Regions from separate parts of the Streptomyces sp. NPDC045431 genome, predicted to be linked through region 1. Evidence: riboswitches for the same ligand, from Rfam matches in the RefSeq annotation. Region 1 holds a riboswitch; each other region holds the start of a gene.
The links. A riboswitch is a leader RNA that binds a small molecule or an ion and turns the genes downstream of it on or off. The one in region 1 is predicted to bind cobalamin.
Positions count from the first base shown of each region.

Region 2: another riboswitch for cobalamin. It lies ahead of AB0A69_RS01540 (prenyltransferase/squalene oxidase repeat-containing protein); the one in region 1 lies ahead of cobN (cobaltochelatase subunit CobN).
Region 3: another riboswitch for cobalamin. It lies ahead of AB0A69_RS23630 (energy-coupling factor ABC transporter permease); the one in region 1 lies ahead of cobN (cobaltochelatase subunit CobN).

Region 1 is NZ_JBEZAQ010000013.1:68,201-73,903, forward strand. Features, by position in the region: gene cobN (cobaltochelatase subunit CobN) at 1-2,078, opposite strand, end outside; cobalamin riboswitch at 2,133-2,273, opposite strand; gene AB0A69_RS24045 (cobalamin biosynthesis protein CobG) at 2,330-3,547, shown strand; gene AB0A69_RS24050 (precorrin-8X methylmutase) at 3,544-4,191, shown strand; gene AB0A69_RS24055 (precorrin-2 C(20)-methyltransferase) at 4,224-5,703, shown strand, end outside.
Region 2 is NZ_JBEZAQ010000001.1:349,465-355,167, forward strand. Features, by position in the region: gene AB0A69_RS01525 (ATP-binding cassette domain-containing protein) at 1-705, opposite strand, end outside; gene AB0A69_RS01530 (energy-coupling factor transporter transmembrane protein EcfT) at 702-1,796, opposite strand; gene AB0A69_RS01535 (SCO2322 family protein) at 1,807-2,490, opposite strand; gene AB0A69_RS01540 (prenyltransferase/squalene oxidase repeat-containing protein) at 2,490-3,800, opposite strand; cobalamin riboswitch at 3,937-4,059, opposite strand; gene AB0A69_RS01545 (VOC family protein) at 4,092-4,502, shown strand; gene AB0A69_RS01550 (TetR family transcriptional regulator) at 4,511-5,140, opposite strand; gene AB0A69_RS01555 (glycosyltransferase family 4 protein) at 5,337-5,703, shown strand, end outside.
Region 3 is NZ_JBEZAQ010000012.1:196,051-201,753, forward strand. Features, by position in the region: gene dhaK (dihydroxyacetone kinase subunit DhaK) at 1-925, shown strand, start outside; gene dhaL (dihydroxyacetone kinase subunit DhaL) at 933-1,568, shown strand; gene dhaM (dihydroxyacetone kinase phosphoryl donor subunit DhaM) at 1,565-1,972, shown strand; cobalamin riboswitch at 1,984-2,220, shown strand; gene AB0A69_RS23630 (energy-coupling factor ABC transporter permease) at 2,250-2,942, shown strand; gene AB0A69_RS23635 (energy-coupling factor ABC transporter substrate-binding protein) at 2,939-3,316, shown strand; gene cbiQ (cobalt ECF transporter T component CbiQ) at 3,323-4,072, shown strand; gene AB0A69_RS23645 (ATP-binding cassette domain-containing protein) at 4,075-4,920, shown strand; gene AB0A69_RS23650 (hypothetical protein) at 4,936-5,376, opposite strand; gene AB0A69_RS23655 (MBL fold metallo-hydrolase) at 5,373-5,703, opposite strand, start outside.

The sequences.
Region 1 (5,703 bases):
CCCCAGATCTGGCGGGCACGGAGGATGGAGAGCACCAGGTTGACCCGCTCGGGGCCGGTCGGGGCGCCGCCCAGCACGTGCAGGCCGTCGCGGATCTGCGCGTCCTTGACCTCGCAGAGCCAGCCGTCGACGTGGAGCAGGAAGTCGTCGAAGCCGTCGTCGTCCGGCCGGTCCTCAAGGCCGAGGTCGTGGTCGAGCCGGGCGGCCTGGATCAGCGTCCAGATCTGGGCGCGGATGGCGGGCAGCTTGGCCGGGTCCATGGAGGAGATCTGCGCGTACTCGTCGAGCAGCTGCTCCAGGCGCGTGATGTCGCCGTACGACTCGGCACGCGCCATCGGCGGCACCAGGTGGTCGATGAGCGTGGCGTGGGCGCGGCGCTTGGCCTGGGTGCCCTCGCCCGGGTCGTTGACGAGGAACGGGTAGATCAGCGGCAGGTCGCCGAGCGCGGCGTCGGGGCCGCAGGCGGCGGACAGGCCGGCGTTCTTGCCGGGCAGCCACTCCAGGTTGCCGTGCTTGCCGAGGTGGACCATGGCGTCCGCCCCGAAGCCGCCGTCGGCGGCCGGGGTGGCGATCCAGCGGTACGCGGCCAGGTAGTGGTGCGACGGCGGCAGATCGGGGTCGTGGTAGATCGCGATCGGGTTCTCGCCGAAGCCGCGCGGCGGCTGGATGAGGATGAGCAGGTTCCCGCGCCGCAGGGCGGCGAGGACGATGTCGCCCTCGGGGTTGCGGGAGCGGTCGAGGAACATCTCGCCGGGCGGCGGGCCCCAGTGCCGCTCGACGCTCTCGCGGAGCTCCTCCGGGAGACCGGCGTACCAGCGCTTGTAGTCGGCGGCCGGGATGCGGACCGGGTTGCGGGCGAGCTGCTCCTCGGTGAGCCACTCCTGGTCGTGGCCACCGGCCTCGATGAGCGCGTAGATCAGCTCGTCGCCGTCGCCGGAGGCGAGGCCGGGGACCTCGTCCGTGCCGAAGTCGTAGCCCTCCTCGCGCAGCCGGCGCAGCAGCGCGACGGCGGAGGCGGGGGTGTCGAGGCCGACGGCGTTGCCGATGCGGGAGTGCTTGGTGGGGTACGCGGAGAGGACCAGCGCCAGGCGCTTGTCGGCGTTCGGGATGTGGCGCAGGCGGGCGTGGCGCACGGCGATCCCGGCGACGCGCGCGGCGCGCTCGGCGTCGGCGACGTACGCGGGCAGGCCGTCGGCGTCGATCTCCTTGAAGGAGAACGGCACCGTGATGAGCCGCCCGTCGAACTCGGGTACCGCGACCTGGCTGGCGGCGTCGAGCGGCGAGAGCCCCTCGTCGTTCTCCTCCCAGGCGGAGCGCGGGCTCGTCAGGCACAGCGCCTGGAGGATCGGTACGTCGAGGGCGGCGAGCGCGCCCGCGTCCCACGACTCGTCGTCGCCGCCGGCCTGGGCCTCGGCGGGCTTGGTGCCGCCGGCGGCGAGGACGGTGGTGATGACGGCGTCGGCGGTGCGCAGGGTGTCCAGCAGCTCGGGCTCGGGGGCCCGCAGGGACGCCACGTACAGGGGCAGCGCCTGGCCGCCCGCGTCCTCGATGGCGTCGCACAGGGTGTGGACGAAGGCGGTGTTCCCGCTCATGTGGTGGGCGCGGTAGTACAGCACGGCGACCGTCGGGCCGGTGGCGGTGCGCGCGGTCCGCTCCAGCGGGCCCCAGGTGGGCGCGGCAGCGGGCGGCTCGAAGCCGTGGCCGGTGAGGAGGACCGTGTCGGACAGGAAGCGGGCGAGCTGCTCCAGGTTGTCCGGGCCGCCGTGGGCGAGGTAGGCGTGCGCCTCGGCCGCGATGCCGATGGGGACGGTGGAGGTCTCCATGAGCTGGGCGTCGGGGGCCTGTTCGCCGGTCAGCACGACCAGCGGCTTGCCGCTCGCGCGCAGGGCGTCGAGGCCCTCCTCCCAGGCGCGGATGCCGCCGAGGAGGCGTACGACGACGAGGTCGGCGCCGTCCAGCAGCCCGGGCAGGTCGTCGAGCGGGAGCCGGGCGGGGTTGGCGAACCGGTACGCGACCGGGCCTTCGGCCGCGCGGGCGCTCAGCAGGTCGGTGTCGGAGTGCGACAGCAGCAGGATCACGGCGTGCCGGGCCTTCCTCGGGGTGTCCTCGCCCCGGGTGGTCGTGGGTGGCGGGAGTTCCTGACTCGTCCGTCGTCTCCGTTGTCGGCGTCGCCCCCGCTGTCAGCCGTCAGCTGTCAGCGGAGTCGTCGGCCGGGTCGTCGGCGGACTCACAGTGGCGGGACCGCGCCGGATTCCCACCGGGCTTCCTCCCTAGGGCCCTGGGACCCTGTGCCGTCTGCATAGTAGAGGCTGCGCGTATGCTCGCCGCCATGCCGCCCAGCCCACCCATGCCTCAGGACCGGGGCGAAGCTCACATACGGGACAGCGCGCGGGACCGTGACCGTGACCGCGTACGCGACCGTGGTGACGCCTGCCCCGGCGCGCTGCGGCTGCACCGGGCCGACGACGGTGCGCTGGCCCGACTGCGCATCCCCACCGGCGTACTGACGCCTCGTCAGGTGCGCGCGCTGGCCGACGTGGCGGACCGGCTCGGCGACGGGCACCTCTCCCTCACCTCGCGCGGCAACCTCGAACTGCGGGGCCTCGGCGAGGGCTGCGGGCTCGGCCTCGCGGAGCTGCTGCGGGACGCCGGACTGCTGCCGGAGTCCGAACGGCACGAGCGCGTACGGAACATGGTCGTCTCGCCGCTCGCCGGCCCGGAGGTGCGGGCGTGGGCCGCGCGCCTGGACGCGCTGCTGTGCGCCGAGGAGTGGACGCTGGAGCTGTCCGGACGCTTCCTCTTCGCCGTGGACGACGGCCGGGGGGATGTGGCGGCGCTGGCCCCGGATGTGACGTTGCTCGCAGAACCGGCGGGCACGGCTCTCGTGCAGGCCGGCGGCCCGGGCGCGTACCGGGTCGCGGGCGCCGACGCGCCGCGGGCCGCGCTGGCGGCGGCGGAGGCGTTCCTCGCGGCGGCCCGGGAGGCGGGCACGGGCGCGTGGCGGGTGCGGGAGCTGCCGGCGGGGCAGGACGTGGACGTGGCGGGACACCTGCGGCGGGCGTCGATCGCGGCGGAGCCCGTGCGGGATGCCGTGGTCCCGGCGGGCGCACCTCTCGCGCCCGGGCTGGTCGGCGAGGACACGGTCTCGGTGCTGGCGCGGCTGGGCCGGGTGACGACGGCGCAGTTCCGGGCGCTGCTGCCGGCCGAGGAGGTGCGGGTCACGCCGTGGCGCGGTTTCGTACTGCCGGGCCTCCCGGACCGGGCGGCCGCGGAGGAGCGGCTGCGCGCGCTGGACGGGGCCGGGTTCCTCACGCGCGCCGACTCGCCGTGGGCCGGCGTGACCGCCTGCACGGGCCGGCCGGGCTGCGCGAAGGCCCTGGCCGACGTACGGGCGGACGCGCGCCCGGTGGACGGCGGCCTGCCGGTCCACTGGTCGGGCTGCGCGCGCCGGTGCGGCCATCCCCAAGGCGTCGCGTGGGTGGACGTGGTGGCGACCGCCGAAGGCGCGTACCAGACGACCGTGACCGTACAAGGACCGACGAGATGAGCGAGAGCAGAGTGTTCGACTACGAGAAGGACGGGGCGGAGATCTACCGCCAGTCCTTTGCCACGATCCGCGCCGAGGCGGATCTCGCGGGCCTGCCGGCCGACGTGAGCCAGGTCGCCGTGCGGATGATCCACGCCTGCGGCATGGTCGACCTCGTCCGCGACCTCGCCTACACGCCCGACGTCGTCGCCCGCGCCCGCGAGGCGCTGCGCGCCGGGGCGCCGATCCTCTGCGACGCGCAGATGGTCGCGAGCGGTGTCACGCGCAAGCGGCTGCCCGCCGGCAACGACGTGATCTGCACGCTCTCCGACCCGTCCGTGCCGGCCCTCGCCGCCGAGCTGGGCACCACGCGCAGCGCCGCCGCGCTGGAGCTGTGGCGCGATCGCCTGGAGGGGTCGGTCGTCGCGATAGGCAACGCCCCGACCGCGCTCTTCCGGCTCCTGGAGATGATCGACGCGGGCGCGCCGCGCCCCGCGGCCGTGCTCGGCATCCCGGTCGGCTTCATCGGCGCGGCCGAGTCGAAGGACGCGCTGGCGGCCTTCCCCGGTCTGGAGTCCCTGGTGGTCCGGGGCCGGCGGGGCGGCAGCGCGATGGCGGCGGCGGCGATCAACGCGATCGCGCACGAGGCGGAGATCCAGGCATGACGGGCATGACGGGCACGACGGGCACGACGGCCATGAGCGGGAAGCTGTACGGGGTCGGGCTGGGCCCCGGCGACCCGAACCTGATGACGGTGGCGGCGGTGAAGGCCATCGCGGCCGCCGACGTGATCGCGTACCACTGCGCGCGCCACGGCCGCTCGATCGCCCGGTCCATCGCGGCGGAGCACATCCGCGAGGACCAGATCGAAGAGCGGCTGATGTACCCGCTGACGGTGGAGACCACCGACCACCCGGGCGGCTACCGGGGCGCGCTGAACGACTTCTACGAGGAGGCGTCGGCCCGGCTCGCCGCCCACCTGGACGCCGGCCGCACGGTCGCGGTCCTGGCGGAGGGCGACCCGCTCTTCTACGGCTCGTACCAGCACATGCACAAGCGCCTGGCGCACCGCTACGACACCGAGGTCATCCCGGGCGTCACGTCGGTGAGCGCGGCGGCGGCCCGGCTCGGGGAGCCGCTGTGCGAGGCCGAGGAGGTGCTGACGATCATCCCCGGCACGCTGCCGGAGGACGAGCTGACGGCGCGGCTCGCGGCCACGGACTCGGCGGTCGTGATGAAGCTCGGCCGGACCTTCCCCACGGTGCGGCGCGCGCTGGAGCGGGCGGGCCGGCTGGAGGACGCCCGGTACGTGGAGCGGGCGTTCATGTCCGGTGAGCGCACCGGGGAGCTGGCCTCGGTCGATCCGCAGACGGTGCCGTACTTCTCGGTGGCGGTGCTGCCGTCGCGCATCGACGCGGAGGTCCCGGAGGCACGGGAGACCGCCGGCGAGGTCGTGGTCGTCGGCACCGGCCCGGCGGGCGCGCCGTGGCTGACGCCGGAGTCGCGCGGGGCGCTGGTGAACGCCGACGACCTCGTCGGCTACACCACCTACCTGGACCGGGTGCCGGTGCTCCGGCCGGGCCAGCGGCGCCACGGCTCCGACAACAAGGTCGAGTCCGAGCGCGCCGAGTTCGCCCTGGACCTGGCCCGGCGCGGCCGCCGCGTCGCGGTGGTCTCGGGCGGCGACCCGGGCGTCTTCGCCATGGCGACGGCGGTCCTGGAGGTCGCCTCCCAGGACCCGTACCTCGACATCCCGGTCCGCGTCCTGCCGGGCGTCACGGCCGCGAACGCCGCCGCGGCGAAGGCGGGCGCCCCGCTGGGCCACGACTACGCGACGATCTCCCTCTCGGACCGCCTCAAGCCCTGGGAGGTCATCGCCGAGCGCCTGCGCGCGGCCGCCTCGGCGGACCTGGTCCTGGCCCTCTACAACCCCGGCTCCCGCTCCCGCACCTGGCAGGTCGCCAAGGCCCGCGAGCTGCTGCTGGAACACCGCGCCCCCGACACCCCGGTGGTCGTCGCCCGCGACGTCGGCGGCCCGGAGGAGTCGGTCCGCGTCCTGCCGCTGACGGACCTCGACCCGACGGAGGTCGACATGCGCACGCTGCTGCTGATCGGCTCTTCCCAGACGCAGTCGGTGCGGCGGGCCGACGGTTCCGACCGCGTGGTGGCGTGGACGC
Region 2 (5,703 bases), on a different contig from region 1:
CGGCGACACCGCCATCACGTCCGCCGGAGGGCCGAGCAGCACCGGCTCGCCGGGCGCCCGCAGGAGCGCCACCCGGTCGGCGTACTGCACCACCCGCTCCAGGCGGTGCTCGGCCATCAGCACCGTCGTGCCGAGGTCGTGCACGAGGCGCTGGAGGACTGCGAGGACCTCCTCCGCGGCCGCCGGGTCCAGCGCCGACGTCGGCTCGTCCAGCACCAGCACCCTCGGGTGCGGGGTGAGTACGGACCCGATCGCGACGCGCTGGCGCTGGCCGCCCGACAGCGTGGCGATCGGTCGGTCGCGCAGCTCCGCCAGGCCCAGCAGGTCGAGCGTCTCCTCCACGCGGCGGCGCATCACGGCGGGCGGCAGTCCCAGCGACTCCATGCCGTACGCCAGCTCGTCCTCGACGGTGTCGGTGACGAAGTGCGCCAGCGGGTCCTGGCCCACCGTGCCGACGACGTCGGCGAGTTCGCGCGGCCGGTGCGTGCGCGTGTCACGGCCGTCGACGGTGACCCGGCCGCGCAGGGTGCCGCCCGTGAAGTGCGGCACCAGCCCCGACACCGCGTTCAGCAGCGTCGACTTGCCGACCCCGGACGGGCCGACCAGCAGCACCAGTTCGCCCTCGGGGACGGTGAGGTCCACGTCCCGCAGGGTGGCGTCCCGGGCACCGTCGTACGTCACGGAGACGTTCTCGAAGCGAATCACGACAACCTCTTCGGCGAGGGGGCAAGGGGGGCTACGAACGCGGGCACCAGGCCCAGCAGGATGACCAGCGCCGGCCACACCGGCAGCTCCGGTGCGACGAGCGGTACGACCCCGGGGCGCAGGACCGTCTCGTCCCAGACGGCCAGCAGACCGCCGACCGCCGCGCCCGACCCCGCCACCAGCCAGGCGCGCACCCCCCACCGGTCCGGCCGGTACCGGGTCCGTACCGAACGCCGGCCCCCCAGGCGCAGACCCACGAGCGCCGCCAGCAGACCGGCGGCGACGAACGGCAGGCCGTACGCGTCGCCTTCGGCGGTGAGCATCCCGTACATGCCGACGCACACGCCCAGCAGCCCACCCAGCGTCAGCACCGCCGTCACGCGGCGCACCGCGCGCGGCACCCGTGCGGTGCGGCCGTACCCGCGCGCGTCCATCGACGCGGCGACGGCGACCGACCGCTCCAGCGCGCCCTCCAGCACCGGCAGCCCGATCTGCAGCAGCGCCTTCACCCCGCCCGTCGGGCGTCCGCGCAGCCGCCGCGCCGTGCGCAGCCGGGCCACGTCGGCGACCATGTTCGGCGCGAACGTCATCGCGACGACCACCGCGACCCCCGCCTCGTACAGCGCGCCCGGCAGCGACTTCAGCAGCCGGGAGGGGTTGGCGAGCGCGTTCGCCGCGCCCACGCAGATCAGGAGCGTGGCGAGCCTGGCCCCGTCGTACAGCGCGAAGACCAGTTGCTCGGCCGTCACCCGGCCGCCGATCCGGATGCCTCGCGCCCACTCCGGCAGCGGCACTTCCGGCAGCGTGAGCAGCACGTGCGTCCCCGGGATCGGCGAACCGAGCAGCACCGAGAACACCAGCCGGATGGCGAGCACGCCCAGGCCCAGCTTGACGAAGGCGCCGTACGAACGGGCCCAGGGCGCGTCGGTGCGGCGGGCCGCCACCACATAGCCGGCCACACCGACGAGCAGCCCCAGCAGCAGCGGGTTGGTGGTGCGCGAGGCGGCGGTGGCCAGGCCCAGCGCCCACAGCCACCACGCCCCGGCGTGCAGCGCGTTGCTCCGGTGCGCCTCGGGTGCGCGCAGCGTCATCGGCGACGCCTCACCGGCGCCGGCGGCGGGCCTGTACGACGGCGGCGGCGCCCAGCGCCAGCACGGCGGCGGCCCCGGCGACCAGCCCGAGGGACGGCCCGCCGTCCCCCGTTTCCTCTTCCTCCGCCTTCGGGCGGGCGGTCACGGTCAGCGTGTCCCGCCCCGCCTGGTCCGGCTCGACCTGCTCGCCGCAGCCCGTCCTCGGGTACCCGGAGATCGCGCACAGCAGCCCGTCGCCGCTGTACCGCAGCGGCTTGGCGACCGCCGCCAGCGCCTCCGCGCTCGTCGCGTCCTCGGGGACCTGCGCGCACGCCGCCCGCTGGTCCGGGGACGGCGGAAGGGTCCCCTCCGGGGCGTCCGCCGCCGTGCCGAAGTCGACGACGACGGCGACCCGCTTGGTGTCCTCCTTGCGGGGCGTTCCCTCGCAGACGGTGACGAAGTCGGCCGCGTGGCGCGGTGTCGCCGCCGTCGAGGAGTTGCTGCTCACCGCGAAGCGGAAGCCGTTCACCTCGCCGTCGACGGGCCGGGCCGTGGCCGGGCCCTCGGTCGCGAACGCCCAGCCGCCGCCCGGGCCGGTCCGCCAGAACGACCAGTAGCGGTAGTCGGCCGCGTGGGCGGGGGCGGCGGCGAGGCCGAGCAGTACGAGCGCGAGGGCGGAACCGAGGACGGCTCCGAGGCGGCCGAGGGCCCGCATCACGGCTGCCGGTTCTTGTTGCGGCCGCTGATCAGGAAGCCGATGCCCATACCGGCGAAGAGGAAGACGCCGACGACGAGCCAGACGCCGAAGCCGGTGTTCTCGCCCGACTCCTTGTTCTCGTGCTCCTGCTTGGCCCGCGTCTCGTCGGTCGACTCCGGCGTGGGGCCGGTGGCGTTGAGCCGCTGGACGAGGTCGACGCCGCCGAAGTCGCGGGTGTCGGCGCCGACCGTGTGGGCGGCGAGTATCAGCTGGGCCCAGGCGGCGGGACCGTTCTGGGCGGCCCAGGCGGGGCCGTTCTTCTTCAGCCACGCCACCGCGCCGGCGGCCTTGTCGCCGTGCCCGGCGGCGCCGAGGGCGACGACCGCGTCCGCGGTGTTGCCGAAGTCGGGCGCGGGGGCGGTGGTCTCGGCGCCCGGCATCGGCGGCAGGTCCAGGTGTCCGGTCTTCGCCAGGGCGGTGGCGAGGTAGGCGGCGCCGTTGCGGGCGACCCGCTCGGCGGTCGGCTTGGCGGCGGCCTCGCAGGTCGGCGGCTGACCGGGCTCGGCGCCGCGCGTGCGGGCCTGCTTGCCGAGCCCGGCGAGTACGGCGGCGGCGGTGGCGTCGGCGTTGGCGACGAGCTTGCCGTTCTGGTCGGGCTGGTACGCGAAGGCGCCGGCGCCCGCGTCCTTCGCGGAGCACGGGATGGCGAAGCCGACGAGCGCGTCGTAGGGGCTCCTGCCGTCCGCCGACTTCACGGTGCCGGGCTTCTCGCCCGCCGCGGCGAGGGCGCCGATGACGATCGAGGTGGAGTTGGCGTCGCTGGCACCGCCCGGGTTGTAGCTCCAGCCGCCGTCCTTGTTCTGTACGCCCTTGAGCCAGTGGACGCCCGCCCGCAGGGCCTTGGTGACCGGGTCGGTCTCGCCGTCCGCCGCCTCCGGCTTGTCGAGCCCGGCGAGCGCCTGGACGGCGGCGGCGGTGGCGTTGGTGTCCAGCACGGTCGCGGCGTCGCAGGGCTTGCCGGGGTCGGGGCGGTACGCGGCGAAGGCGCCGTCGTCGCACTGCTGCCGGAGCAGCCAGTCCACGGCCTGGTCGGCCGGGTCGACGCCGCTCGTCTTCTGCGCCAGGAAGGCGAAGGACTGCCGCCAGACACCGTCGTAGGTCGGGTCCTTCGTGCCGTACAGCCCGGCGGGCAGAGCGGCGGCGGACGGCGACGGCGACGGCGCCGCCTGCGCGGCGGGGGCGACGGCGAGGGTCCCGGCGCCGCCCCCGCACAGCACGGCGGTGGCGGCGAGCGCTGCGGCGGTGCCGCGGCGGCGAACGGTGGTCATGGCTGGGTGGCCTCTCCTGCGCGGTCTTGTCCGGGACGGGCGGGGCGGGGACCGGCGCACACGGAAGGGCACCAGGCTCCGGCTCCGCATTCCTCGACGGTGCCGGCCACCGGGGCGGGTCGCTCCCGGTGACACGAGCCGAACATGTACGCGCACGGGGCGATCCGGCTCACCACCTGGGCGGCGGTTCACGGTTGCGGGTCAGCGCCGGATTCGCACCGGCTTCCCCCCGTACGGGCGTGATGACGACGGGCCCACTGTACCGGGGTGCCCGTCTGCGAGCATCGGGGGATGACGGACACACGCCCGAAGATCAAGGACCTCATCGTCGACTGCCGCGACCCCGAGCGGCTCGCCTCCTTCTGGTCCCGGCTCCTGGGCCGGCCGATCGTGGCCAGGACCGGTCCGTACGTCTGGCTCGACCGGGGCGACGGCCCCGGAATGGGCTTCCAGCGCGTCGACGCCCCGAAGGCGGTCAAGAACCGCATCCACTTCGACCTCGCCTCGCCGGACCCCGCCGCCGAGCGGGAGCGCATCGAGGCGCTGGGCGGCCGGCGGCTCGACGCGTACGCGGCCGGCGGCTTCCTCGTCATGGCCGACCCCGAGGGGAACGAGTTCTGCGTCATCCCGGAGGCCCCCTTCGACGTGGACGACGACGGCCGGGCGAGCTACCTGAGGGAGGGGGAGTCGGGCAAGCAGTAAGACAGGCCCTAGGTCGCGTCGGGTGAGGTCACGTCGATCAGGCGGCACGCCGTCTCGATGTCCAGCCTCACCTGCGCGATCGACGCCCGCCCCGCCAGCCACGTGATCAGCGCCGAGTGCCAGGTGTGCGCGATGACCCGCACCGCCGAGAGCTGCTCCGGGGTCGGGCGCTCCAGGCCCGTCGCGTCCAGGATGATCGCGGTCGTCTGCCGCGAGACCGTGTCCACCTCGCGGTTCACGCCGCGGTCCGCGAACGTCAGCGCGCGCACCATCGCGTCCGCGAGCTGCGGTTCGCGCTGAAGGGCGCGGAAGGCGCGCATCAGGGTCTCGGCGACCCGCGCGGACGGGGTCTCGCCGGCCGGCGGGCGTTTGCGCAGGGTCGCGTGCAGGTGCTCCAGCTGGTCCTGCATGGTGGCGACCAGCAGATGGATCTTGGACGGGAAGTAGCGGTACAGCGTGCCCAGCGCGACCCCGGCGGCCTCGGCGACCTCGCGCATCTGAACGGCGTCGAAACCGCCCCCGCTCGCCAACTGCCTACTGGCGTGCAGGATGCGGCGGCGGCGCGCCTCCTGGCGCTCGGTCAGCGGCGCCCGGCGCTCGGCCGACGGCGGCGACGCCGGTCTGTCTTCCGCTGTCATGTGGTCCGTTCGGTACGCGTGTGGTGGTACGCGACAGGAGGGCGGGCGCCGTGGTGTGAATCACCTGTTCCGGCCCTCACAGCGGCGCTACCTGCGGGTAGATTCAAAGCTCCTTGAACCGTCAAGTCTGAAACTTGTTCTAGATTAGCGCGACCGGTTACGCTCCGGCGAAATGCAGGCAAGAAGGGGGCCGCGAGTGACCGCTGAGGCCATAGAAGCAGGCCCCCGCGGCGGTGTCACCGGCGGCGAAGACCGCCCGCTGCGCATCGCCCTCCTCACGTACAAGGGAAACCCCTTCTGCGGCGGCCAGGGCGTCTACGTACGGCACCTGTCGCGCGAGCTCGCCCGCCTCGGGCACACCGTCGAGGTGATCGGCTCCCAGCCCTACCCCGTCCTCGACGAGGGCGACGACCTGACGGGACTGCGCCTCACCGAGCTGCCGAGCCTCGACCTGTACCGGCAGCCCGACCCCTTCCGCACCCCCCGGCGCGACGAGTACCGCGACTGGATCGACGCCCTCGAAGTCGCCACCATGTGGACCGGCGGCTTCCCCGAGCCGCTCA
Region 3 (5,703 bases), on a different contig from region 1:
TCCCGAGCTGACCGTGGATGTGGAGAGCCGGATCGTCGTGCGGCGTGACGCCCCGGTCGAGGGGAAGGTGGCGTTGGTGTCGGGGGGCGGGTCCGGGCACGAGCCGTTGCACGCCGGGTTCGTCGGGGTGGGGATGCTGTCGGCGGCAGCGGCGGGGGAGGTGTTCACGAGTCCCGTGCCTGACCAGGTGGTGCGGGCCGCGGCGGCCGTGGACAGTGGGCGCGGTGTGCTGTTCGTGGTGAAGAACTACACCGGGGACGTGCTGAACTTCGAGATGGCGGCCGAGCTCGCCGAGGACGAGGGCATCCAGGTCGCCAAGGTGCTCGTGGACGACGACGTGGCGGTGGCCGACAGTACGTACACGGCCGGGCGGCGCGGGACCGGGGCCACCCTGTTCGTGGAGAAGATCGCTGGTGCGGCCGCCGAGGAGGGTGCGCCGCTGGAGCGCGTGGAGGCGATCGCGCGCCGGGTGAACGCCGCGTCACGCAGCTTCGGGGTGGCACTGAGCGCGTGCAGTACGCCCGCGAAGGGCGGGCCGACGTTCGATCTGCCGCCGGGCGAACTGGAGCTGGGCGTCGGCATCCACGGCGAGCCGGGGCGCGAGCGGCGGGCCATGATGACGTCGCGGGAGATCGCCGACTTCGCCGTCGACGCCGTCCTGGAGGACCTGCGGCCCGGCGGGCCGGTGCTGCTGCTGGTCAACGGCATGGGTGCGACGCCGCTGCTGGAGCTGTACGGGTTCAACGCCGAGGTGCACCGGGTGCTGCGCGAGCGCGGCGTGCCGGTGGCCCGTACCCTCGTCGGGAACTATGTGACGTCGCTGGACATGGCGGGCTGCTCGGTCACGCTGTGCGAGGCCGACGAGGAGTTGCTGCGACTGTGGGACGCGCCGGTGCGGACGGCCGCCCTGCGCTGGGGGATGTGAGGACGTGATGCCCGTGACGCTCGACGTGGAGTTCTTCCGGCGCTGGATGGCGGCCGCTTCCGCGGCCGTGGAGCGCGACGCGGACCGGCTCACCGAGCTGGACGCGGCCATCGGCGACGCCGACCACGGGGCCAACCTGCGGCGCGGGTTCGCGGCGGTGGCCGAGGTGCTGGGCAAGGAGCCGCCCGCGGCTCCCGGCGCGGTGCTCATGCTCGCCGGGCGGCAGCTGATCTCGACCGTGGGCGGCGCGTCGGGGCCGCTGTACGGCACGCTGCTGCGGCGCGCCGGCAAGGCCCTGGGCGACACCGCCGAGGTGACGCCCGGTCTGCTGGCCGAGGCGCTGCGCGCGGGCGTGGCCGCGGTGGCGCAGCTCGGCGGGGCGAAGGCCGGTGACAAGACGATGCTCGACGCGCTGGAACCGGCCGTCGAGGCGCTGGCCGCGGCGGCGGACGGCACGGCGGACGAGGCCTTCGGGGCGGCCGCGCGGGCCGCCGAGGAGGGTGCCCTCGGGACCGTGCCGATGCAGGCGCGCAAGGGCAGGGCCAGCTATCTCGGGGAGCGCAGCGTCGGACACCAGGACCCGGGCGCGGCGTCCTCCGCCCTGCTGATCGCGGCGCTGGCCGAAGCGGAGGCCGCCCGATGAGCGCCGGGCCCGTGGGCATCGTGCTGGTCTCGCACAGCGCGGCGGTCGCGTCGTCCGTCGCCGAGCTGGCCAAGGGCCTCGCGGGCGGCGGCCGGACCGCGCCCGTGGCCCCCGCGGGCGGCACCCCGGACGGCGGTCTCGGCACCAGCGCCGAGCTGATCGCCGAGGCGGCGGCGTCGGTCGACGCCGGGGCGGGCGTCGCCGTCCTCGTCGACCTCGGCAGCGCCGTGCTGACGGTGAAGGCGCTGCTCGCGGAGGGCGACGAGCTCCCCGAGGGCACGCGCTTGGTCGACGCGCCCTTCGTGGAGGGCGCGGTGGCGGCCGTCGTCACCGCCTCGGCGGGCGGCGACCTGGAGGCCGTGGTGGCGGCCGCGTCGGAGGCGTACGGCTATCGCAAGGAGTGACCGATTGCGGGACGGGTTGTGATGTACCTGGTCAACGCACTAGTGTCGCAGGGCCTTGGTGTACGGGAAACCGGTGCGGTACCGGTGCGGCCCTCGCCACTGTGATCGGGAAGTCCGGCTCCACTCCCGGGGAAACCACCCCGGGAAGCCACTGGAACACCGCGGGAGACCGTGGTGTCCGGGAAGGCGGAGCCGCGGCGTTGCATGACCCGTCAGCCAGGAGACCGGCCAGGGCGCGTTGTCCATCCACGAGGTGCTGGAGAGGGTCTCCCACATCATGCATATCGCCGAGGGGTACCTGCCCCCTGTGCACGCGGTCGCCTGGACCGTCGCCGCCGCTCCCTTCGTCGCCCACGGCGTCCGCGCCCTGACCCGCGAGGTCAAGGCCCATCCCGAATCGACTCTCCTGCTCGGCGCGTCCGGCGCCTTCACCTTCGTCCTGTCCGCCCTGAAACTGCCGTCCGTGACGGGCAGTTGCTCCCACCCCACGGGGACGGGGCTGGGCGCGATCCTGTTCCGGCCGCCGATCATGGCGGTGCTCGGCACCATCACGCTCCTCTTCCAGGCGCTGCTGCTGGCGCACGGCGGGCTCACCACGCTCGGCGCCAACGCCTTCTCGATGGCGGTCGTCGGGCCGTGGGCGGGCTTCGGGACGTACTGGCTGCTGCGCCGCTCCGGCGTGCCGCTGATGGTGAGCGTGTTCTTCGGGGCGTTCGTCGCCGACCTGTCCACGTACTGCGTCACCAGCGTCCAGCTCGCGCTGGCCTTCCCCGACCCGGCGAGCGGCTTCGCCGGGGCGCTGGCGAAGTTCGGTTCCATCTTCGCCGTCACGCAGCTTCCCCTCGCCGTGAGCGAGGGCCTGCTCACCGTGCTGGTGATGCGGCTGCTGACCCAGTCCAGCAAGGGCGACCTGGCCCGCCTCGGTGTCCTGTCCGCGAAGCCCGCGACGAAGGAGGCCGTGGCCCGATGAGCCGTAACGCCAAGATCAACACGCTGCTGCTGCTCGTCGTCGTCGCGCTCGCCGTGCTCCCGCTCGCGCTGGGCATGGGCGACCACAAGGAGGAGCCGTTCACGGGCGCGGACGCGCAGGCCGAGACGGCCATCACGGAGAACAAGCCGGACTACGAGCCGTGGTTCAGCCCGCTGTACGAGCCGCCGTCCGGTGAGATCGAATCGGCGCTCTTCTCGCTGCAGGCGGCGATCGGCGCGGGCGTGCTGGCGTACTACTTCGGGCTGCGGCGCGGCCGCAGGCAGGGTGAGGCGCGGGCGCTGGACCGGACCGCACCTGCCGCCCGGACGGCCGACGAGCCCGAAGTCGCCGAAGTCGCCAAGACGGTCGAGTAACCGCCGGTGCTGCCGATCGACGCGGCGGCGCACAGCAGTCGCTGGCGCCGCCGTCACCCGTGCGAGAAGGCCGTGCTCGGCTTCGGTCTGACGGTCCTCGCGATCTGTCTGCCGCCGTGGCCGGGGGCCGTGCTGGTGGCCGCCGCCACCCTCGCCGTGCTGCTGGGCCCGGCGGGTGTCGGGCGCCGGCAGCTGTGGCGCGCGTTCCGCGTCCCGCTGGGCTTCTGCGTCACCGGGGCGGTGCCGCTGCTGTTCCAGGTCGGCGGGGCCGAGGGGTGGGTGGCGCTCGCGCCGGACGGGCCGGTGCACGCCGGGCGGCTGCTGCTGCGGACGTCGGCGGCGTCGCTCGGGGTGCTGCTGTTCGCGTTCACCACGCCGGTCTCGGACGTGCTGCCCCGGCTCGTGCGGGCGGGGGTACCCGCGCCGGTCGTGGATGTGGCCCTGGTGATGTACCGGATCAGTTTCCTGCTGCTGGACGCCGTGCGGCGGATCCGGGAGGCGCAGGCGGCGCGGCTCGGGCTGACCAGCCGGGCGGCCGCCTGGCGGTCGCTGGCGGGCCTCGGCGCGACGGCGTTCGTCCGCGCCTTCGACCGGGCGGCGCGCCTCCAGACCGGACTGGCCGGGCGCGGTTACGACGGCACGCTGCGCGTGCTGGTGCCGGAGGCGGCGGTCTCCCGCCGGTTCCTGGCCGCGACGGGCGCCCTGCTCGCGGGGCTCGTCGCCCTCACCCTCGTACTCGAAAGGTTCCTGCCATGACCATGCATCGTGACGCCGTCGTGGAACTGGTCGGTGCGGGATTCGCCTACGACGACGGGCCCGCCGTGCTGTCGGGCATCGACTTCGCCGTACCGGAGCGGCGCGCGATTGCGCTGCTCGGCCGCAACGGCAGCGGCAAGACGACGATGCTGCGGCTGCTGAGCGGTGGCCTGCGGTGCGTGAGCGGGCGGCTACGGCTGGCGGGCGAGGACGTGTCGTACGACAGGGCGGGGCTGACCCGGCTGCGGACGACCGTGCAGCTGGTGGTGCAGGACCCGGACGACCAGCTGTTCGCGGCGTCGGTCGGGCAGGACGTGTCCTTCGGCCCGATGAACCTGGGGCTTTCGGAGCCGGAGGTGCGGGAGCGGGTGCGCGAGGCCCTGGAGGCGCTGGACATCACGGCGCTGGAGGACCGGCCGACGCATCTGCTGTCGTACGGGCAGCGCAAGCGGGCGGCGATCGCGGGCGCGGTCGCGATGCGGCCCCGGGTGCTGATTCTCGACGAGCCGACGGCGGGCCTCGACCCGCACGGCCAGGAGCGGCTGCTGGAGGTGCTGGACCGGCTGCGGGAGTCCGGGACGACGGTCGTGATGGCCACGCACGACGTGGACCTGGCGCTGCGCTGGGCGGACGACGCGGCGGTGCTCACCCCGGACGGCCTGCGCACCGGCCCGGTGGCCGAGCTCCTCGCGGACGCCGCCCTGCTGGACGCGGCCCGGCTGCGCCGCCCGTGGGGCATGGCGGTGGCCCGGGTGCTGCGGGACCGGGGCCTGCTGGGCGCGGGCGAGCAGGGTCCGCGCACGCCGGAGGAGCTGGAGGAGTGGGCGGCGGCGGTGCGGGGCGCGTAGGGGGTACGGCGGGGCTCAGGTGGGCGGGCCCGGCACGGGTGTCGGGACGTCGGCGGGGGCTCCCCTGGCTTCCGCCGCGGACGGCTCGAAGCCGGCCAGCATCTGCTCCAGCGCCTGCTGGTCCGGCCCGACGAACGGGTCGGCGCCCGGCGCGCCGCTGATGGTGTCGATCATCAGGGGGGTGAGCCCGGTGGCCGGTGGCAGGTGCGTGCTGAGCACCACTTCCGGGTCCATCTCCCGCACCGGCCGGATCGTCGCGAGGTACTTGTCGACGTCCATGTTGTGCACCCAGGGGCTGTCGGCGGTGGCCCACAGCGGCTGCCCGGCGCGCAGGTCCTCGGGGGCGACCGCGTCGGCGGTGCCGCCGTCGGCGAGGTCCGCGCTGGGCATCGGCGCGCCGAAGCAGTCGGAGGTGAAGCAGGTGCGCGAGCGGTCGTCGTAGAAGCCCACCGTCACGGGGCTGTCGTAGAGCGGTGGCCGGAACGCCGCGAGCGGGCGGTCGCCGACGTCCAGGGACTGCCCGGGTTCAGCAGGAAGACCCGGTCGAGGGGCAGCGGGCGCTCGGTGGACATGATGCCCGCACCGACGAAGGTGGTGACGACCCGCGCCCGCGGGGCGGCCTCCAGCAGGGCGAACAGCCCGCCGGTGTGGTCCCGGTCGGGGTGCGTCAGCCAGATCCACCGCACATCGGCGGGGTCGACGGCCGAACCGAGCAGTTCCAGGAAATCGCGGTCGGGCAGGCCGAGGCCGGTGTCCACGACGACCGGCTCCGCAGCGTGCAGG